DNA from 3 places in the Erwinia wuhanensis genome. Region 1 is predicted to be linked to each of the others. Evidence: predicted binding sites of a transcription regulator. Region 1 holds the regulator's gene; each other region holds the start of a gene.
What was found. Region 1 encodes LexA, which represses DNA repair genes until DNA is damaged. Its sites were predicted from a motif close to TNCTGTATGTACATACAGNA; they were not measured.
Positions count from the first base shown of each region.

Region 2: uvrB (excinuclease ABC subunit UvrB) is a predicted target of LexA. The motif match lies at 1,103-1,122, and genes of this name have one in related genera.
Region 3: QZH36_RS03715 (metal-dependent hydrolase) is a predicted target of LexA. The motif match lies at 1,320-1,339, and genes of this name have one in related genera.

Region 1 covers NZ_JAUJUH010000004.1:462,988-466,101, reverse strand. Annotated here, with positions in the region: gene plsB (glycerol-3-phosphate 1-O-acyltransferase PlsB) at 1-571, opposite strand, end outside; gene QZH36_RS12740 (diacylglycerol kinase) at 700-1,074, shown strand; gene lexA (transcriptional repressor LexA) at 1,172-1,780, shown strand; gene QZH36_RS12730 (CsbD family protein) at 2,428-2,637, shown strand; gene zur (zinc uptake transcriptional repressor Zur) at 2,785-3,114, opposite strand, start outside.
Region 2 covers NZ_JAUJUH010000002.1:331,331-334,444, reverse strand. Annotated here, with positions in the region: gene QZH36_RS05965 (ABC transporter ATP-binding protein) at 1-302, opposite strand, end outside; gene uvrB (excinuclease ABC subunit UvrB) at 1,200-3,114, shown strand, end outside.
Region 3 covers NZ_JAUJUH010000001.1:816,915-820,028, forward strand. Annotated here, with positions in the region: gene QZH36_RS03705 (YniB family protein) at 1-146, opposite strand, end outside; gene hxpB (hexitol phosphatase HxpB) at 311-982, shown strand; gene QZH36_RS03715 (metal-dependent hydrolase) at 1,359-1,949, shown strand; gene QZH36_RS03720 (L-cystine transporter) at 2,108-3,114, shown strand, end outside.

The sequences.
Region 1 (3,114 bases):
GCTTCTGGGCGATGGTTTTATCGGTGCCGTGCTCGGTTGCCATACGGCGCAGCGACACCATCGGCGAGAAACGCACAAAGCTGTCGCGGCCCAGCCACAGGACGGCGATAAATTTCTGAATGCCGTTCAGCACGCGCAGATGCGGCTGGCTTTCGCCCTGAACTTCACGCCCCGGCGCCCGACCAAACATAATCGAGACGGGCACCATCTGCACGTCCAGCAGCGGGTTGCTGCGATGGAGATCCAGATAGTCGTGAAACGTCTTTACGGATTCCGGATTGGCCGCGTAATAAGGAAATACGCGCGGGCCATCATGAATAAAGACGTAGCGGGGCAGCAGCGTGCCGTCGATCTCCAGCGGGTCTAAAGGATCGGGCAGATCCTCTTTGCGACACTGCTCACGCAGCGCCAGCAAATCGGCCTTTGAATCGTATGGCAGCACATACATAATAGGACGCGACGTATCCAGCCCCAGCTCAACGACCGGCTCGGCAGGGATCGCTTTACTTTTTACCAGCATTTTTACCGGTAAATTCAATAATTTGTAATATAAGTTACGCCAACCTGACATAGACAACATAAAGCCTCTTGTTAGCAAAGCGCCGCAAGCATACCAGAATCCTTGCATGAGATCTGTGGTGTTGCAAAATGTGCGCTACCCTGACATTGACGCTAAACAGAACAAAGGGTTCCCTGATTATGGCAAATAACGCCTCGGGTTTAACGCGGATCATTAAAGCTGCGGGGTATTCCTGGAAAGGATTACGGGCGGCCTGGCAACACGAGGCGGCTTTCCGCCAGGAAGTGGTTGCGGCGGTAGTGGCGATTATTATCGCCTGCTGGCTGGACGTGACGCCTTTGGCCAGAGTCATGCTGATTGGCTCCGTCGCGCTGGTGGTGATTGTGGAAATCCTCAACAGCGCGATAGAAGCCGTGGTCGACAGGCTGGGCAATGAGTTCCACGAGCTTTCCGGGCGCGCCAAAGATATGGGCTCAGCTGCCGTGCTGTTAGCTATTCTGTTAGCGGTTTTTGTCTGGCTGACGATTCTGCTTTCTCACCAGCCGCCGGGCTAAATAGCTATCACCATGGTTTTTTATCCGGCTTGAGGTTTTCATTGACGAAATACCTGTATATACTCACAGTCGACTGTATAAACAACCAGGGGGCGGGATGAAAGCACTAACGGCAAGGCAGCAGCAGGTCTATGACCTGATTCGCCAGCATATTAACCAGACCGGCATGCCGCCGACGCGGGCAGAGATTGCCGCTCAGCTCGGCTTCCGCTCCCCGAATGCGGCTGAAGAACACCTGAAGGCGCTGGCGCGTAAAGGCGTTATCGAGATCGTTTCCGGCGCATCACGCGGTATCCGCCTGATGATGGAAGAAGTCGATGGCCTGCCGCTGATTGGCCGCGTGGCGGCAGGCGAACCGCTGCTGGCGGAACAGCATATCGAAGGCCATTACCAGGTCGATCCCGATCTGTTTAAGCCGGGCGCGGATTTCCTGCTGCGCGTTAGCGGCATGTCGATGAAGGATATCGGCATTATGGATGGCGACCTGCTGGCGGTTCATAAAACCCAGGACGTGCGCAATGGCCAGGTCGTGGTAGCGCGTATTGATGATGAAGTCACCGTCAAGCGCCTGAAAAAGCAGGGCAACATTGTGCAGCTGCTGCCGGAAAACAGCGAGTTCCAGCCGATTGTGGTGGATCTGCGTGAGCATACCTTCTCTATCGAAGGGCTTGCCGTCGGCGTGATCCGCAACGGTAGCTGGCTGTAATAGCCAGACGCCGTGCCGCCTCTGCGTCGTTGCGATGACGCAGAGGCTTGCTTCTACCGGCGGGCGTATCGCCTACGGCTTTTATTTCGCACCTCTCATATTGTCTGAATCCTTCTGCTGTATGCCCCTGCCATATTGTCTGACCGCACCTACGGTTGTTGTCTGCCCCTGCCATATTGTCTGACCGTGCCTGAATGTCTCCTGTGGAGCGCAAGCCATCGTAGTTCTGTCCGACATATATCGATGCCCGCTCCTGTTCGTATTTAGCGTTTATTGTCTTTTCGTATCCCACGCTGATATTTACTGCCTGTTGGTATTCCGCATTGGCGTTATTGTGTGTTGGCATTCCGTATGGGCGGTTACTCTCTGTTGGCATCCGTCGCTTCCCGCTCCCTTCGATCGAACCGGCAAAATCGCCTCAGCGCTTCTGTTCTCCCGCTTCTTAAGTATCCGAGCCCGCGCGATTTTTGCTGCCCGGCCCGTGCCGCTTCGCTTTTTTTTAGAAAAATACGCCGCCTCGCCGTGCAAACCTGCCATCTTCTACTACAATTATCTGTACGTTAAGCATTTGGGCAGCGTTTTATGTTGCTGTCAGTGGTTTTGCTGTAACGATAAGCTGTTATCACCTAAGGTTAAGGAGAAACAAGATGAATAAAGACGAAGCCGGCGGTAACTGGAAACAGTTAAAAGGTAAATTTAAAGAAAAATGGGGCAAGCTGACCGATGACGACATGACCGTCGTAGAAGGTAAACGCGATCAGCTGGTCGGTAAAATTCAGGAACGTTATGGCTACACCAAAGACCAGGCTGAGAAAGAGCTGGGCGACTGGGAAACCAGCAACAACCACCGTTTCTGATAAGATAGCCCCCGGAAAGGCTGACTGGCACTGCCAGGGCCGATTCTCCGGATAGCCTTCTAAAGCAAGGGCAGCGCTTCTGGCGCTGCCCTTGTTGTTTTGTCTGGCGCGATCCCGCCGCTTAAATTATTCTGATGGTTGACCGTTTCAACGACCGCGCTTTTTTGTCCCAAGCGTATGATCGTGCTGGCACGCATCCTGATGCTGGCAGGCTTCCACCTCAACGCAGCTTTGGCACAATCCGTGCGCTTCAATCACGCTGTTGGTCAGCGCAAAGCCCGCTGCCCGCGACAGGGACTTCAGAATATCCTGCACGCCTTCCGCATGTTGCTCCGCTACGCCGCCGCAGCGGTCGCAGATCAGCATCGCCGAGGTATGCGCAGGCTCTTCGAAATGATGGCAGACGACATAGCTGTTGGTGGACTCCACGCGATGCACGAATCCCTGCTCCAGCAGAAAGTCCAATGCCCGATAGAT
Region 2 (3,114 bases), on a different contig from region 1:
TTATCCTCGACGCTGAGCTGCGAGAAAATATGCCGCCCCTGAGGCACATAGCCGATGCCGAGCGCCGCGCGTTTTTCTACCGGCTGCTGCAGCAGATTTTGCGGCGGCAGATTGCCTTCCTGCCACATAATGGTGCCGCTGTTAATCGGCAGGTGGCCCATAATGCAGTTGACCAGCGTGGTTTTCCCCATTCCCGGCCTTCCCAGCACGCCCGTACAGGTGCCCGGCGGCAGTTCCAGATCCACATCCCATAAAATATGATCCTGCCCGTAAAACTGATTTATCGCATGTAAGCTCAGCATCTGACACTCTCCTCCAGACAGTTTTCGAGCGCGCCTTCGTAGCGTGACGAAGGATTGACCATGGACGCAGCGTCCATGGCTTGGGCTTCTCGCTCTGGTATGTTGAAAGCGTGAGGCGGTCAACAGGAACTGCAATTCGCAGGCCAGGTTTTAAAATGCAGAAAAAAACGACCGGCAAATCAGGAAAGCAGGGCGGGTAATTGGTCAGAAAAGGTTAACAATTGCCCACGGAAATTTCCGACTGCACTTTGATGGTGCCCTAAACCCAACATTTATGGTGCAGGCGCCTGCCTGTAAGGCAGATCGGCCGCCCGACCCGCTGAAAAAAAAGCCTTAATGGGGATAGCCCTGAAGGCAGAAGTATGCTTCAGGTCGGACAAGACCGCGCAGGACAGGTAAAAAATTTAAGGAAAAAATTTTTTTTGCGTACGCGCTCACAGGACGCTGCGTTTTATACACAGCAGACGGGTTGGGCGTTGAAATCAGTTATCCACCATTCCTGTGGATAACCATGTGTATGAATGACTGAAAACCTGTAAAAGGCGAGAGCCGGCGCGGCTTAAGCTTGAGTTGGTGCTAAACTCGGCTGAAATAACATTGCGTTAAATTTCAAGGCGTTAGTGAAAATCAAGCGGGGAAGGATCGCAGCATATTTTGCCCGCGCCATTTTGTCAGGATGTCTTGACAAATGTTAAAGTTTCAGTCCGGCTGGGGATAACCCCTTCACTTTCTTGCCGCTTAAGCATCCGTTCAACGCTGTTGGCCCACACGCGCGCTGCCTTCCCTTTGTTCTAATCGATAACTGGAGATATATCCAGTATTTTTTGCTGGCAAAATCGTCATAGCAGAGTAAAATTACCACCCTGTCCGCGCTTTTCATCATCAGGTAGCCATGCAATGAGCAAAGTCTTTAAACTTAATTCCGCCTTTCAACCTTCCGGCGATCAGCCTGAAGCCATTCGCCGCCTTGAAGAAGGGCTGCAGGATGGACTGGCGCATCAGACGCTGCTCGGCGTAACGGGGTCGGGCAAAACGTTTACCGTTGCCAACGTCATCGCCGATCTCAATCGGCCTACGATGGTGCTGGCGCCGAATAAAACCTTAGCGGCGCAACTTTACGGGGAGATGAAGGAATTCTTTCCGGAAAACGCCGTGGAGTATTTCGTCTCCTACTACGACTACTATCAGCCGGAAGCCTACGTGCCCAGTTCGGATACCTTTATCGAAAAGGACGCCTCCGTTAACGAGCATATTGAACAGATGCGTCTGTCGGCGACCAAAGCGCTGCTGGAGCGTCGGGATGTCATCGTGGTGGCGTCGGTGTCGGCGATTTACGGCCTGGGCGATCCGGATTCCTATCTGAAAATGATGCTGCATTTGACGCGCGGCATGGTTATCGATCAGCGCGCCATTCTGCGGCGTCTGGCGGAGCTGCAATACAGCCGCAACGACCAGGCTTTTCAGCGCGGGACTTTCCGCGTACGCGGCGAAGTGATCGATATCTTCCCGGCGGAATCGGACGACTATGCGCTGCGCGTCGAGCTGTTTGACGAAGAGGTCGAACGGCTGTCGATTTTCGACCCGCTGACGGGCCAGATCACCTCGGTGATCCCGCGCTATACCATCTATCCAAAGACGCACTACGTGACGCCGCGCGAGCGCATCATACAGGCGATGGAAGACATTAAAGTCGAGCTGGCCGATCGCCGTAAAACGCTGCTGGCGAACAATAAGCTGCTGGAAGAACAGCGTATTTCCCAGCGCACGCAGTTCGATTTAGAAATGATGAACGAGCTGGGCTACTGCTCGGGCATTGAGAACTACTCGCGCTACCTTTCCGGCCGTGGGCCTGGCGAGGCGCCGCCGACGCTGTTTGACTATCTGCCGGCGGATGGCCTGTTGGTGATTGACGAATCGCACGTCACCATCCCGCAGATCGGCGGCATGTATCGCGGCGACCGGGCGCGTAAAGAAACGCTGGTGGAGTACGGCTTCCGCCTACCGTCGGCGCTGGATAACCGTCCGATGAAGTTTGAAGAGTTCGAGGCGCTGGCGCCGCAGACCATCTACGTTTCCGCTACGCCAGGCAAGTACGAGCTGGAAAAATCGGGCGGCGAAGTGGTGGATCAGGTGGTGCGTCCGACCGGCCTGTTGGATCCGCTGATCGAAGTGCGTCCGGTCGCTACTCAGGTTGACGATCTGCTGTCGGAAATCCGCAAGCGCGTGGCGATTGACGAGCGTGTGCTGGTGACGGTGCTGACCAAGCGTATGGCGGAAGACCTGACCGAGTACCTCACCGAACACGGCGAGCGGGTGCGCTATCTGCACTCGGATATCGACACCGTAGAGCGTGTGGAGATCATTCGCGACCTCCGCCTCGGCAAGTTTGACGTGCTGGTCGGCATCAACCTGCTGCGTGAGGGTCTGGATATGCCGGAAGTTTCGCTGGTGGCGATCCTGGATGCCGACAAAGAGGGCTTCCTGCGTTCCGAACGCTCGCTGATCCAGACTATCGGTCGCGCCGCGCGTAACGTTAACGGCAAGGCTATTCTCTACGGCGATAAAATTACGCCGTCGATGGAAAGGGCGATTGGCGAAACTGAACGTCGCCGCGAGAAGCAGGAGATCTACAACAAGGAAAAAGGCATTGTGCCGCAGGCGCTCAACAAGAAGATCGCCGACATTCTGGAGCTGGGCCAGGGCATCAACAAAAATAAACCGAAACGCCTTAAATCGCCTCGCGATGTGGTGGAGGACGATGCGGCGGTGGTCGATTTATCGCCAAAAGGGTTGCAGAAGCGTATCCGCGAGC
Region 3 (3,114 bases), on a different contig from region 1:
ACCGCATTGATCCCTTCGCGCTTTTCACGACTCACTTCCAAAAAACGCATCAGTGAAACCAGCGTGGAAATCAGCGCCGGAATAAAGATAATCCAGCCGGCGATCCGCTTTAGTATCGCGACTCTTCCAGCCTGTTGATAAGTCATGCTTTCTCCTGTCCTTATGCTGTGAGGGCTGTAAGTTTACCCTTGCCCGGCAAAATGTGCCTGAAAAAAGTGTGCCCGTAAGCGAAAAGGCAAATTAACGCGCGCAATGCTCTGGCTGTTAACTTCATGTTAAGGTGTCAGAAAACTGCTAACGGAGCCGCATTATGTCTTATTCACGTCCAGTGCTAGCCGCAATTTTTGATATGGATGGATTACTAATTGATTCCGAGCCGCTATGGGAACGCGCGGAGCTGGACGTTTTCGCTACGCTGGATGTCGATCTTTCCCGCAGAAGCGAGATGCCGGATACGGTAGGCCTGCGCATCGATCAGGTTGTGCGCATGTGGTATGAAACGCTGCCCTGGATCGGGCCATCGCAGGAGGAAGTCACGCAGCGTATTCTTACCCGCGCGCTGACGTTAATCGAGGAGACGCGGCCGCTGCTGCCCGGCGTGGAGCTGGCGCTGAAACTGTGCCAGGCGGAAGGGCTGAAAATTGGGCTGGCTTCCGCCTCGCCGCTTTTTATGCAGGAAAAGGTGCTGGCGATGTTCGGCCTGCGTCACTATTTTGAAGTGCTGGCCTCGGCAGAATCGCTGCCGTACAGCAAACCGCATCCGCAGGTCTATCTGGACGCGGCCACCCGTCTCGGCATCGATCCGCTTAACTGCGTTACGCTGGAAGACTCCGTTAACGGTATGATTGCGACCAAAGCCGCAAGGATGCGCTCAATCGTGGTGCCTGCGGCCGTTTATGCCGACGATGCGCGCTGGGCGCTGGCCGACGTCAAACTGGCCTCGCTCACCGAGCTGGGCAGCAGGCATCTGCTTGGCAAGTAACATCAGTGTCCGCTTTCCGCCCTGCCGTAAACTGGCCGGGCGGTACGGCTTCTTTAAGCAGAATGAAATGCTGACCCTGCTGCTTCCCGTCAGCTGAATGTTAACAGGCAGATACAGCCTTTCGCTATTTTCTACCCGGCAATGAAATCTGTAATCGGTGGAAGACCTTTGCGCGTCCAGCCCCTTAATCAAGAGTATTGATGCCATTACGGCGCTTAACCGCTTATACTAACTGGAACCGCTACGTTTTCTTATCCATGCTCAACGCGCAGACGTAAAGGAAATATTAACCTTTCGTTACAGCGTCACATATTTATTCTACTGTATATATCCCCTATACTGGATGCATTGACAGTTCAGTTACCGAGCGTTTTCCATGACGGCCGAAGGCCACGTTATTTTTGCTATCGCCAGCGCGATTTTTGCCAAGCGCGCCGACCTGACGCCCGTTCTTGGTGATGGCGACTGGTGGCACGTTATTCCCGCCACGCTGCTTACCTGCCTGCTGCCGGATATCGATCACCCGCGCTCTACCCTTGGTCAGCGTTTTCGCTGGCTGTCGCAGCCCATTGCGCGCGCCTTTGGGCATCGGGGCTTTACCCACAGCCTGCTGGCCGTAATCGGTGGCGTGGCGCTGCTTCAGCTAAAACTGCCGCAGGAATGGGTGCTGCCTGCCGATGTCTTTCAGGGCATGGTGCTGGGCTACCTCAGCCATATTGTCGCCGATATGCTTACCCCTGCCGGCGTGCCGCTGCTGTGGCCCTGCCGCTGGCGTTTTCGCCTGCCGCTGCTGCACAGCCGCAACGGCAACCAGATGGAGCGAATGCTCTGCCTGACGCTGGTTGCGCTGGCGCTATGGTTCCCGACCGGGTCGCCCTCTTTTGGTGCGGCAAGCTGGCCCCTGCAGATGATCGATCAGGTGCAAAACAGCGTTACGCGTTTTATAAATCACCAGGTAGCGCAATAAGTCACCGATATCGTTCAATAAATTATAAACTATTCCTTTTGATTATATGGGCGTCTCTCCGCGAGCTGCTACCATCGCCCCCAACGCGTATCCGATGCGCAATAAAAATAGCTCACTGACGAGGCCGCTGATGCCTCGTCAAAAAAGGAGATCTGGGGATGAATTTTCCATTAATTGCAAACCTGGCGGCGTTTATTCTGCTGCTGGGGCTACTGGCTAAAAGCGGCAACGCCAGCTGGAGCCTGGCGAAAAAAGTGCTGCTAGGCCTGGTTGTAGGCGTGCTGTTTGGGCTAATCCTGCACACTATTTACGGTGCCGATAACCCGGTGTTGAAAGAATCCATTAGCTGGTTCAACGTTGTCGGCAACGGCTACGTACAGCTGTTGCAGATGATCGTCATGCCGCTGGTGTTCGCTTCGATTCTCAGCGCCGTCGCCCGTCTGCATAACGCGTCGTCGCTGGGCAAAATCAGCGTGCTGACTATCGGCGTGCTGCTGTTCACTACGGCGATTTCCGCGCTGGTGGGCGTTTTTGTTACCTGGCTGTTTGGGCTCAACGCCAGCGGCCTGGTGCAGGGCGTGCAGGAAACCGCGCGCCTGTCTGCGCTACAGTCTAACTATATCGGTAAAGTGGCCGACCTTTCCGCGCCGCAGCTGCTGCTCTCTTTCGTGCCGAAAAATCCTTTCGCCGATCTGACCGGGGCCAATCCGACCTCTATTATCAGCGTGGTGATTTTTGCCGCTTTCCTGGGCGTCGCCGCCCTGCATTTACTGCGTGACGACAAACCGAAAGGCGAGCGTGTGCTGGCCGCCATCGACGTGCTTCAGGCATGGGTGATGAAGCTGGTGCGTCTGATTATGAAGCTGACGCCTTACGGCGTAATGGCGCTGATGACCAAAGTGGTCGCCAGCTCTAACCTGGCGGATATCGTTAAGCTGGGCAGTTTTGTCATTGCATCTTATCTGGGCCTGACGATTATGTTTGCGGTGCACGCGCTGCTGCTTTCCGTTAACGGCGTCAATCCCAGGCGTTTCTTCCGCAAGGTCTGGCCGGTTATCACTTTTGCTTTTACCAGCCGCTCCAGCGCGGCGACCATTCCGCTGAGCGTGGAAGCGCAAACCCGCCGCCTTGGCATTCCGGAATCGATCGCCAGCTTCTCAGCCTC